One region of the Kitasatospora sp. NPDC004272 genome, then DNA from elsewhere that is predicted to be linked to it. Evidence: riboswitches for the same ligand, from Rfam matches in the RefSeq annotation. Region 1 holds a riboswitch; the other holds the start of a gene.

Region 1 (5,415 bases):
TGACGCGCTGGCCCGGCTGTTCACCGGCGCGATCGCCGCCGCCCCGCCCGGGGCCGGGCCGCTGGAGGCCGCCGGGGCCGCGCTGGCCGCCGCCGGGGAGCAGGCCTTCACCGCCGAGCGGTACGGGACGGTCTGCGAGCGCCAGCAGGTGATCGCCGCCAACCCCGAGCTCACCGAGCGCGAACTCCTCAAGCGCGAGGCCCTCGCCGCCGCCCTCGCCGCCGCCCTGCGCGAGCGCGGCGTCCCCGAGCCGGCCGCCGTCCTCACCGCCCAGCTCACCCTGCTCGCCCTGGGCACCGCCCTGGCCCGCTGGACCGCCCGCCCCGGCCAGGACTTCACGGCCCTGGCCCGCGAGGCGCTCACCACCCTGCGCGACACCGCCGCCACCCTCTGAAGGAGCCCCCGTGCGCCCGCCCGTCGCCGACATCGGCGAGCACGACGCCCTGATCGTCCGCACCGACCACACCGACGGCCACGAGCCCGGCTGGCAGGCCCTGCGCGCCGCGCTCGGTGCGGACGTCCACCTGGTCGACGACCCCGGCTGGGCCGACGCCGCCCCCGCCGAGGTGGTGGCCGCCGCCCGGGCCACCGCCGACGGCGGCCCGAACGTGCTGTTCCTCGCCGACCGCACCGCGCTGACCGGCCCCGGCCACCCGCTGCTCGCCGTCACCACGCTGCTCCCCGAGGACTGCGCGGAGCCCGGGTGGTACGCCCAGGAGATCGAGCACGGCGCCGAGTTCCGCGCCCTGGCGGCCGCCGTCGGGGAGATCAACGCCAACCTGTCGATCGGCAACCTCGGCTTCGAGGAGTTCGCCGCCGCCGCCCGCCGCGACCCGGAGGGCTGCTACCGGCCCGGGGCCGGCTGACCGGGCTGTCCGTGCGCCCTGGGAGGATGGACTCCTCGCCGACCACCACGACCGAGGAGTTGACGCCGGTGCCCGAGGGGCATGTGATCCACCGCCTGGCCAGGGAGAACGACGAGCGGTTCGGCGGCCGCCCGGTCCGGGTGTCCAGCCCGCAAGGGCGCTTCGCGGAGGGGGCCGCGCTGATCGACGGGCGGGTGCTGGACGAGGCGGAGGCGCACGGCAAGCACCTGTTCCTCGGCTTCGGCGAGCACTGGCTGCACGTGCACCTGGGCCTGTACGGCAAGTACGAGTTCGGTGCGGGCGGGGCCCCGGCGCCGGTCGGCCAGGTCCGGCTGCGGATGGTCAACGACGGCGGCTACGCCGACCTGCGCGGCCCGACCGCCTGCGAACTGCTCACCCCCGCCGAGAAGGCCGCCGTCCACCGCCGGCTGGGGCCGGACCCGCTGCGCCCGGGCGAGGCGGGCGACGCGGCCTGGCAGCGGATCTCCCGCAGCGGCAGCACGGTCGCCGCCCTGCTGATGGACCAGAAGGTGCTGGCCGGCGTCGGCAACGTCTACCGCGCCGAGGTGCTGTTCCGGCTCGGCATCAGCCCGCACCGGGCCGGCCGCGACCTCTCCCGCGCGGAGTGGGACGCGATCTGGGCCGACCTGGTCGCCCTGATGCACGACGGCGTGGCCGCCGGCCGGATCGACACCGTCCGCCCCGAGCACACCCCGGAGGCGATGGGCCGCCCCCCGCGGGTGGACGACCACGGCGGCGAGGTGTACGTCTACCGCCGGCACGACCAGCCCTGCCTGGTGTGCGGAACCCCGGTCCGCACCGAGGAGTTGGCGGCCCGGAACCTGTTCTGGTGCCCGCGCTGCCAGCAGGTCTGACGGGCCGTCGGCGGATCAAGCCTTGACGCAAGGTTGACCACGCCTTGGGCGAGGGCCCGGAACGGCGCTCCTATTGTCGGGTGCATGCCCGTGCAACCGTTCCAGGGCCCGCGCCCCACCCCGGCGCTCCCGGTCCTGCCGTACCGCAAGCCCACCAGGGGACGCGACTACTGGGTGCTGGACGACGTCCTGCCGGACCCGGACGCGGTGCGGGCCCGGCACCTGGCCCGCACCGACTGGGACGAGGGCTACCCGCACCGGCCGGAGTCCTGGCCGGGGCTGCGCGCGATGCCCGGGCTGGAGCCGGACGAGCTGGCGCACGTCGAGGAGCTGGTCCGCGGGGCCACCGGGGCGGAGCGGATCTGGGCGCTGGACGAGGCCGGGGGCGGCACCTTCAACCACAACTGCGTGCAGGTGGTCGGCGCGGGGGAGTGCGAGCCGCGCCCGCACACCGACTCGCGCTCGCTGTGCCGGTACGCCGCCGTGCTGTACCTCAACCCGGCCGTCCCCAAGCGCTGCGGCACCAGCTTCCACCGGCAGAGCTTCCCGGGCGGCCGGCTCGGCGGCAACAGCGTGGTCGCCCCGCACGACAACCTGGTGGACGCGCTCGGCACCCGCTTCGTCCCGCCGGACTCGTTCACCGAGGACCTGGCCGTCCCGCACCGCTACAACCGGCTGCTGCTCTACACCGCCAACCTGATCCACACCGCGACCGAGTACCACGGCGCGACGCTGGAGCAGAAGCGGATGACCTGCGTCTTCTTCTGGATGGCCTGAGCCGCCCGGACGGCCTGACCGCTCGTCAGCACGGCCCTGACCAGGCGTGATCTGCGCCACCCGGACCCGGGGGCGCCCTTGCCGCCGCGCCCCCGGCGGGCCTACGGTGGGCGGGCCGTGGTGTTCGGGAAGCCGGTGCACTGCGTCCGTCACGAGAGTGGGACGCAGGAGTCCGGAGCGGCCCTCGCCACTGTGATCGGGGAGTCGTCGGCTCCCACCCCGTGCCACTGGCCGCTCGCGGCCGGGAAGGCCGGGAGCCGGCGCGCAACACCCCGTCAGCCAGGAGACCGGCCACGGCATCTCACGAAGTGATCCACGAGGTGCTGGAGCGTGAACGCGGATGACCGCGCATGAGTCGACCCTGCCCGGGCACAAGCCCGGCTCCCCCCTTCCCTCCTTCCGCTGGCGGCGCGAGGACACCCTGCGCACGGCCGGCCTGATGGCGGTGATCCTGGCGCTGCACGTGGTGGCGTTCGGGACGCTGCTGTTCCTGGTGGCGCCGTACGACTACAAGGTCGGCACCCAGGTGTTCGGCGTCGGCCTGGGCGTCACCGCCTACACCCTGGGCATGCGGCACGCCTTCGACGCCGACCACATCGCGGTGATCGACAACACCACCCGCAAGCTGATGGCGGACGGCCGCCGCCCGGTCTCGGTGGGCTTCTGGTTCGCGCTCGGCCACTCCTCGATGGTGGTGCTGATGGCCGGCCTGGTGGCCGGGGGCGCGGCGCTGGCGGGCACCCTGATGGACGAGGACTCCACCACCCACCGGGTGCTCGGCACCATCGGCACCACCGCGTCCGGCGCCTTCCTCTACCTGATCGCGGCGCTCAACCTGGTGGCCCTGCTGGGCATCTGGCGGGTGTTCCGGGCGATGCGGGCCGGCCAGTACGACGAGGCCGAGCTGGAGAAGCACCTGAACGCCCGCGGCCTGCTGGCCCGGCTGCTGAACCGGGCCACCCGCTCGATCAGCCGCCCCGGCCAGATGTTCCCGGTCGGGATGGTGCTCGGCCTGGGCTTCGACACCGCCACCGAGGTGACCCTGATGGTGATGGCGGGCTCCGGCGCGGCCTCCGGGCTGCCCTGGTACGCGGTGGTCTGCCTGCCGCTGCTGTTCGCCGCCGGAATGAGCCTGTTCGACACCCTGGACGGCACGTTCATGAACTTCGCCTACCAGTGGGCGTTCGCCAACCCGGTCCGCAAGGTGTACTACAACCTGACCATCACCGGGCTGTCGATCGCGGTGGCCTTCGTGATCGGCACCATCGAGCTGGTCGCGGTGCTGCACGACAAGTTCGACCTGGCCGACCCCGTCACCGGATGGATCGCGGGCCTCAGCCTGGACAACGTCGGCTTCGTGATCGTCGGCCTGTTCGTGGTGGTCTGGGCCGCCGCGATCGGCTACTGGCGGATCGCCAAGCGCTCCCGGGCCTTCGGCGGAGCGGGCGCCGGGGCCTCCTGACGCACCGTCGGGCGGGTCGCGCAGTACAGTTCGGTGGACCTCCCCGGCCGCCGGAGCGCGGCCCGCCCCGACCCGAACAGGGACCCCGCGTGCCGGAACCCGACCTCGTCACCCAGGCCCTCGCCCGCAACCTCAAGCGGATGCGCCTCGACCGCGGCCACACCCTGGACGCGCTGGCCGCCCGTTCCGGGGTCAGCCGCGGCATGGTGGTCCAGATCGAACAGGCCCGCACCAACCCGAGCATCGGCACCGTGGTCCGGCTCGCCGACGCGCTCGGCGTCTCGATCGCCCGGCTGCTCGACTACGACGCCGCCTCGGCCGTCCGGATCGTCCCCGCCGAGGAGGCCGTCCGGCTGTGGACCGGCCCCGACGGCGGCAGCGGCACCCTGCTCGGCGGCGCCGAGGCCCCCGGCCCGCTGGAGCTGTGGGCCTGGCTCCTGCACCCCGGGGAGTCGCACGCCTCCGACCCGCACCCGCCCGGCAGCGTCGAGATCGCCCGGGTCGACGAGGGCGTCCTCACCCTCGTCCTGGACGGCCGTGAGCACCGCGTCCCGGCCGGGTCCACCGCCTCCTACGAGGCCGGGACCGCGCACGGCTACCGCAACGACGGCGAGGTGCCCTGCCGGGTCACCATGGTGGTCTCCGTCCCCCCGCCCGGCGCCTGAACGGGCGAGGGGCCCCGGGCGAACCCGGGGCCCCTCGCTCCGCGCGCCGTCAGCCGCCGTACCGGCGCCGGTACAGCTCGACCCGGCCCTCGGTGTCCATCAGGCGGGCCCGGCCGGTGTAGAACGGGTGGCTCGCCGAGGACGTCTCGACGTCGACCACCGGGTACGTCCGCCCGTCGGCCCACTCGACCGTCCGCTCGCTCGCGGCGGTGGAGCGGGTCAGGAACGACAGGCCCCCGGTCTTGTCCCGGAACACCACCGGACGGTACTCGGGGTGGATTCCCTGCTGCATGACTGCTTCCTCCTCGCTGGGTGCGTGCTGGATCGGACGGGTGCGGGTCAGCGGGCCTCGCGGAACTCCACGTGCCGCCCGGCCACCGGGTCGAACTTCCGCAGGACCATCCGGTCCGGGTCGTTGCGGCGGTTCTTGCGGGTCACGTACGCGAAGCCCGTCCCCGCCGTGGACCGGAGCGTGACCACCGGTCGCAGTTCGCTGCGTGCCATCGTCTCGACCTCCCTCTCCCGGCAACGATTGCCGTTTTCACTACGCCACAACACGGGCACCCCCGCGGGCATTCCCCACCCGCCCAGCCGGTTCCGACAGGCGGCCGCCCCGACCCGTTCGTACGCTCGGACCATGTCCGACGCGCACGCCGCCCGACGCGAACGCCTCCGCGAGTACTGCAGCGCCTCCGGGGCCGACGCCGCGCTGATCACGCGCGCCGCCAACGTCCGCTACCTCACCGGCTGCCCGCCGCTGGGCGCCGCGC
Region 2 (5,415 bases), on a different contig from region 1:
TCACCGCCTTCGACGGCGAGCTGTCCGCGCTGATCGACGACATGTTCCAGTCGATGTACGCGGCCGAGGGCGTCGGCCTGGCCGCCAACCAGATCGGCGTCGACCTGAAGGTCTTCGTCTACGACTGCCCCGACGACGAGGGCGTCCGGCACGTCGGCCACGTGGTCAACCCGGTGCTGGAGGAGCTGCCGGCCGGCCGCCGGGTGCTGGACGACGGCCAGGAGGGCTGCCTGTCGGTGCCCACCGCCTACCAGGAGCTGGCCCGCCCCGACTTCGCCGCCGTCACCGGCCAGGACAAGGACGGCAACCCCGTCCGGGTCGAGGGCACCGGCTTCTTCGCCCGCTGCCTCCAGCACGAGACCGACCACCTGTACGGCTACCTGTACATCGACCGGCTCTCCAAGCGCGACCGCAAGGACGCGCTGCGGCAGATGGCCGACGGCACCCCCAAGTACGCCACCGTCCCGAACGACTGACGGTACGGCGGGCAGGCACGCGGAAGGGCCGCACCCCGGGCGGGGTGCGGCCCTCCGTGTCGCGGTGCGGCCTAGAAGTCGTCGTCGAAGGAGACCGAGCCCTCGACGGCGATCTGGTAGGCGGAGACCCGGCGCTCGAAGAAGTTCGTCAGCTCCTGGACGTTCTGCAGCTCCATGAAGCCGAACGGGTTGGTCGAGCCGTACCGGACCGGCAGGCCGAGGCGGGCCAGGCGCTGGTCGGCGACCGCCTGCAGGTACTCGCGCATCGACTCGGTGTTCATGCCGGGCAGGCCCTCGCCGCACAGGTCGCGGGCGAACTGGAGCTCGGCCTCGACGGCCTCCTCCAGCATCTCGGTGACCTGCCGGGCCATCTTGTCGTCGAAGAGGTCGGGCTCCTCCGCGCGGACGGTGTCGACCACCGAGAACGCGAAGTCCATGTGCATCGACTCGTCGCGGAACACCCAGTTGGTGCCGGTGGCCAGGCCGTGCAGCAGGCCGCGGCTGCGGAACCAGTACACGTAGGCGAAGGCGCCGTAGAAGAACAGGCCCTCGACGCAGGCCGCGAAGCAGATCAGGTTGAGCAGGAAGGCCCGGCGGTCCTCCTTGCTCTGCAGCGACTCGATGTGGTCGACCGCGTTCATGTACTTGAAGCAGAACTGGGCCTTCTGCGCGATGGAGGGGATGTTCTCCACCGCCGCGAAGGCGGCGTTGCGGTCCTCCGGGTCGGGCAGGTAGGTGTCCAGCAGCGTCAGGTAGAACTGGACGTGCACGGCCTCCTCGAACAGCTGCCGCGACAGGTAGAGGCGGGCCTCGGGGGAGTTGATGTGCTTGTAGAGGCTCAGCACCACGTTGTTGGCGACGATCGAGTCACCGGTGGCGAAGAACGCGACCAGCCGGCCGATCATGTGCCGCTCGCCCTCGGAGAGCTTGGCGAGGTCGGCGACGTCGGAGTGCAGGTCCACCTCCTCCACGGTCCAGGTGTTCTTGATCGCGTCCCGGTACCGGTCGTAGAACGACGGGTAGCGCATCGGACGGAGCGTCAGCTCGAAGCCCGGGTCGAGCAGCATCTTCTTCTGGTCTTCGGTGCTCATTACTGGCACGCCTCGCAGGACTCGGGGTTCTCCAGCGAGCAGGCGATGGCGTCCTGCTCGGCCTGGGAGAGGGCGGGGGACTGCACCGGGACGGGGGCGGCGGTGCGGGCGGCTCCGGGTGCGGCCTGGGCGATCCGGGTCGCCGGGCGGGAGCGCAGGTAGTAGGTGGTCTTCAGACCGACCTTCCAGGCGTAGGAGTACATCGAGGAGAGCTTGCCGATGGTCGGCGCCGCCATGAACAGGTTCAGCGACTGGCTCTGGTCGATGTACGGCTGCCGGGCGGCGGCCAGGTCGATCAGCGCGCGCTGCGGCAGCTCCCACGCCGTGCGGTACAGCGAACGGACCTCCTGCGGCAGCCAGTTGAACTCCTGGATGGAGCCGTTGGCGTCGCGCAGCGCGTCCCGGGTCTGCTGGTCCCAGACGCCGAGCTCCTTGAGCTCGCGCACCAGGTACGGGTTGACCTGGAGGAACTCGCCGGAGAGGGTCTCGCGCTTGAACAGGTTGGAGACCTGCGGCTCGATGCACTCGTAGACGCCCGCGATGGACGCGATGGTCGCGGTCGGGGCGATCGCGAGCAGCAGCGAGTTGCGCAGGCCGACCTCGGCGATCCGGGCCCGCAGCGCCTCCCAGCGCGCGGCCCAGTGCGGGTTCGCCGCACCGAAGTGGTCCACGTGCAGCTGGCCGCGGGCCGCCCGGGTCTCGCCGTACGCCTCGTGCCGGCCGAACTGCTCGGCCAGGTCGGCGGAGCGCTCGTACGCGGTGAGCATGATGCGCTCGGCGATCAGGGTGGAGAGGGCGACCGCCTCGGCGGAGTCGAAGTCGATCCGCAGCTGGAAGAAGACGTCCTGCAGGCCCATCACGCCCAGGCCGACCGGGCGCCAGCGGGAGTTGGACGTCCCGGCCTCGGTGGTCGGGTAGAAGTTGATGTCGATCACGCGGTCGAGGAAGGTCACCGCGGTGCGGACGGTGGCGTCCAGGCGGTCCCAGTCCATCGCGCTCAGCAGGTCGGCGGCGGTGGCACCGGGGGCGACGTGCGCGCCCAGGTTGACCGAGCCGAGGTTGCAGACCGCGGTCTCCGAGTCGTCGGTGACCTCCAGGATCTCGGTGCACAGGTTCGAGGAGTGCACCGTGCGGCCCGGCAGCGCGGTCTGGTTGGCGGCCCGGTTGGAGGCGTCCTTGAAGGTCATCCAGCCGTTGCCGGTCTGCGCCAGGGTGCGCATCATCCGGGCGTACAGGGTCTGCGCGGGGATGGTGCGCACGGCCTTGCCCGCCAGCTCGGCCTTGACGTACGCCTCGTCGAACTCGGCGCCCCACAGGTCCACCAGCTCCGGCACGTCCGCCGGGGAGAACAGCGACCAGTCGGCGTTGGCGTTGACCCGGCGCATGAACTCGTCCGGGATCCAGTGCGCCAGGTTCAGGTTGTGGGTCCGGCGGGCCTCCTCGCCGGTGTTGTCGCGGAGCTCCAGGAACTCCTCGATGTCGGCGTGCCAGGTCTCCAGGTACACGCAGGCCGCGCCCTTGCGCCGGCCGCCCTGGTTGACCGCCGCCACGGAGGAGTCCAGGGTGCGCAGGAACGGCACGATGCCGTTCGACTTGCCGTTGGTGCCGCGGATCAGCGAGCCGCGCGAGCGGATCCGCGAGTAGGACAGGCCGATGCCGCCGGCGTGCTTGGACAGCCGGGCGATCTGGGCGTACCGGTTGTAGATCGAGTCCAGGTTGTCCAGCGGCGAGTCCAGCAGGTAGCAGGAGGACATCTGCGGGTGCCGGGTGCCGGAGTTGAACAGCGTCGGCGAGCTGGTCAGGTACTCCAGCCGGCTCATCAGGGTGTACAGCTCGGCGACCTCGCGCACCGACTCCTCGGAGGTGCCGACCGCCAGGCCCGCCGCCACGCGGAGCAGGAAGTGCTGCGGGGTCTCGACCACCTTGCGGGTGATCGGGTGGCGCAGCAGGTAGCGGGACTGCACGGTGCGCAGGCCGAAGTACTCGAAGCGGTCGTCGCCCGACTCGTCGATCAGCGAGTCGAACAGGTCGGCGTGCTGCGCCACGAACGCGGCCGTGGCGTCGCCGATCAGGCCCTCGGCGTGGCCCACGGCCACCGAGGAGGAGAACGAGGTGACGTGCTGGGTGGCGGCCTCGTCGCGGATCTCCAGCGCCAGCAGGCGGGCGGCCAGCTTCGAGTACTGCGGGTCCTCGGCGATCATCGACGCGGCGGCCTCCACGGCCAGCCCGCGGAGCTCGGCGAAGTCCGAACCGGCGTGGCGGCCGCGCAGCGCGGCGGCGGCGACGTGGCCGGGGTCCACCTGGGGGAGGTCGGTGCTGCGGTCGGTGAGCAGCCGGAGCAACGCCGCACCGGGGTCGGTGAAGGCGTCGGCGGATCCCTGGGACGGCAGGGTGACTGAGGCGGCGACGGTCAAGGCGCACTCTCTCCTGTGGCGGCGGCGGACGTGCTCTCGGGTGTCCGGCACCGCACGCGGCCAGGGGAGGGCAGCACGAAGGAACGCGAACGCGTTCCGGCGCGCCGAAGACCACCCCCGGTCCGCCCGCGAGACCGGACGGCAAAGCTGTGCTGCATGGCGTCTGCGGGGATGCCGTGTCGCACGCCGTCGGCAGGTCCTCGGACTGCGCGGGCGTCGCTGCAGCCCGCTCACCGTTGCGGGGCAGTCCCGGACTTCCACCGGATTCCCCTGCGTCGACAGCGAGAGTGAGCATACATGTAGTGGCGACTGGAGCTGGAAGCACCAGATGTAGTAGCGCGTGTCGCGTCGGCGGCGCCGCGCGTAGACAACGAAAACGGGGCGGACGGCTCCTGAGGGACCGTCGGCCCCGCGCCCGGTGCCGTCTGCGGCGGCCCGGCCGAAGCGGACGGCCGAGGGGGAGAACGGGGAACGGGCCGCGGATGTTTCCGATCGGCCGGAGAAAAACCGGGAAGCCCGGCGCGTCGCCCGCGGGCGTCCGCCGGGCCGCCGGCCCCGGGCCTCAGAACCGCATCGTGTAGACCATCAGGTCCACGTCGGGGGCGGCCGACCAGTCCCGCTCGGGGGCGCGGACGAAGCCCAGCGCCTCGTAGATCCGGTGCGCGGCGGTCATCGTCGGACGGGTGGAGAAGGCCATCCCGGCCAGTCCCAGTTCCCGGCTGCGGTCCATCGCCGCCACCACCAGCGCCCGGCCGACGCCCCGGCCGCGGGCCGCCGCGCCGACCGCGAGCATCCGGATCTCGCCCTCGCCCGGCCCGGCGACGTCCGCCCACGGGGTGCCGCCGGGCGCGAAGGTCACGCAGCCGAGGACCGCCCCGGCGCCGTCGACGGCGACCAGCAGCTCGGCCTCCCGGTTGCGGCGGGCGGTGTCGCGCAGGAGGTCGGCGTACGGAGAGTCCGGACGGGTGTGGCCGTCCCCGACGAAGGCTTCGACGCTGACCTCTCCGGCTCCGGCGAGGTCGGGGAGGAGGGCACGGCGGACGGTCGGGGAGCGCATCCGGCCAGTGTGCCGGACGGCCGGCGGCGCGGGTCGGCCAGGTCCGGGTCGAACGGGTAGCCGGTCGGGCGGTGCGCGTTGTCGCGGCCGTGGCGGCCGTGCCGGTCCAGGTCGCGGCCGACCAGGACGCCGAGGAGTCCGAAAGTGCCGAGGAGGCCCAGCAGGGCGAGCGCGGTGGTCATGCCTCCACTGTCCGCGCACCGGCGGCCGCCCACGAGTGGCAGGAACGCACCATTGCCACGAAATCCTGCCACTGCCATCCTGGCGGGATGCGAAAGCTGGAGAACGTCGCCGTGGTGGTGCTGGAAGAGGTCCACCCCTTCGAACTGGGCGTGGCCTGCGAGGTGTTCGGCCTGGACCGGGCCGAATCCGGCCTG

The links. A riboswitch is a leader RNA that binds a small molecule or an ion and turns the genes downstream of it on or off. The one in region 1 is predicted to bind cobalamin.
Region 2: linked by a shared signal. The riboswitch ahead of ACWEO5_RS09850 (ribonucleoside-diphosphate reductase subunit alpha) and the one ahead of ACWEO5_RS16405 (HoxN/HupN/NixA family nickel/cobalt transporter) in region 1 are both predicted to bind cobalamin.

The regions. Positions count from the first base shown of each region.
Region 1 is NZ_JBSGET010000046.1:11,792-17,206, forward strand. It holds gene ACWEO5_RS16385 (helix-turn-helix domain-containing protein) at 1-394, shown strand, start outside; gene ACWEO5_RS16390 (DUF6924 domain-containing protein) at 405-866, shown strand; gene ACWEO5_RS16395 (Fpg/Nei family DNA glycosylase) at 935-1,741, shown strand; gene ACWEO5_RS16400 (DUF6445 family protein) at 1,826-2,518, shown strand; cobalamin riboswitch at 2,620-2,828, shown strand; gene ACWEO5_RS16405 (HoxN/HupN/NixA family nickel/cobalt transporter) at 2,859-3,980, shown strand; gene ACWEO5_RS16410 (XRE family transcriptional regulator) at 4,070-4,645, shown strand; gene ACWEO5_RS16415 (type B 50S ribosomal protein L31) at 4,695-4,937, opposite strand; gene rpmG (50S ribosomal protein L33) at 4,985-5,149, opposite strand; gene ACWEO5_RS16425 (aminopeptidase P family protein) at 5,283-5,415, shown strand, end outside.
Region 2 is NZ_JBSGET010000022.1:10,594-16,008, reverse strand. It holds gene def (peptide deformylase) at 1-476, shown strand, start outside; gene ACWEO5_RS09855 (ribonucleotide-diphosphate reductase subunit beta) at 548-1,567, opposite strand; gene ACWEO5_RS09850 (ribonucleoside-diphosphate reductase subunit alpha) at 1,567-3,981, opposite strand; cobalamin riboswitch at 4,156-4,282, opposite strand; gene ACWEO5_RS09845 (GNAT family N-acetyltransferase) at 4,544-5,038, opposite strand; gene ACWEO5_RS09840 (GlxA family transcriptional regulator) at 5,308-5,415, shown strand, end outside.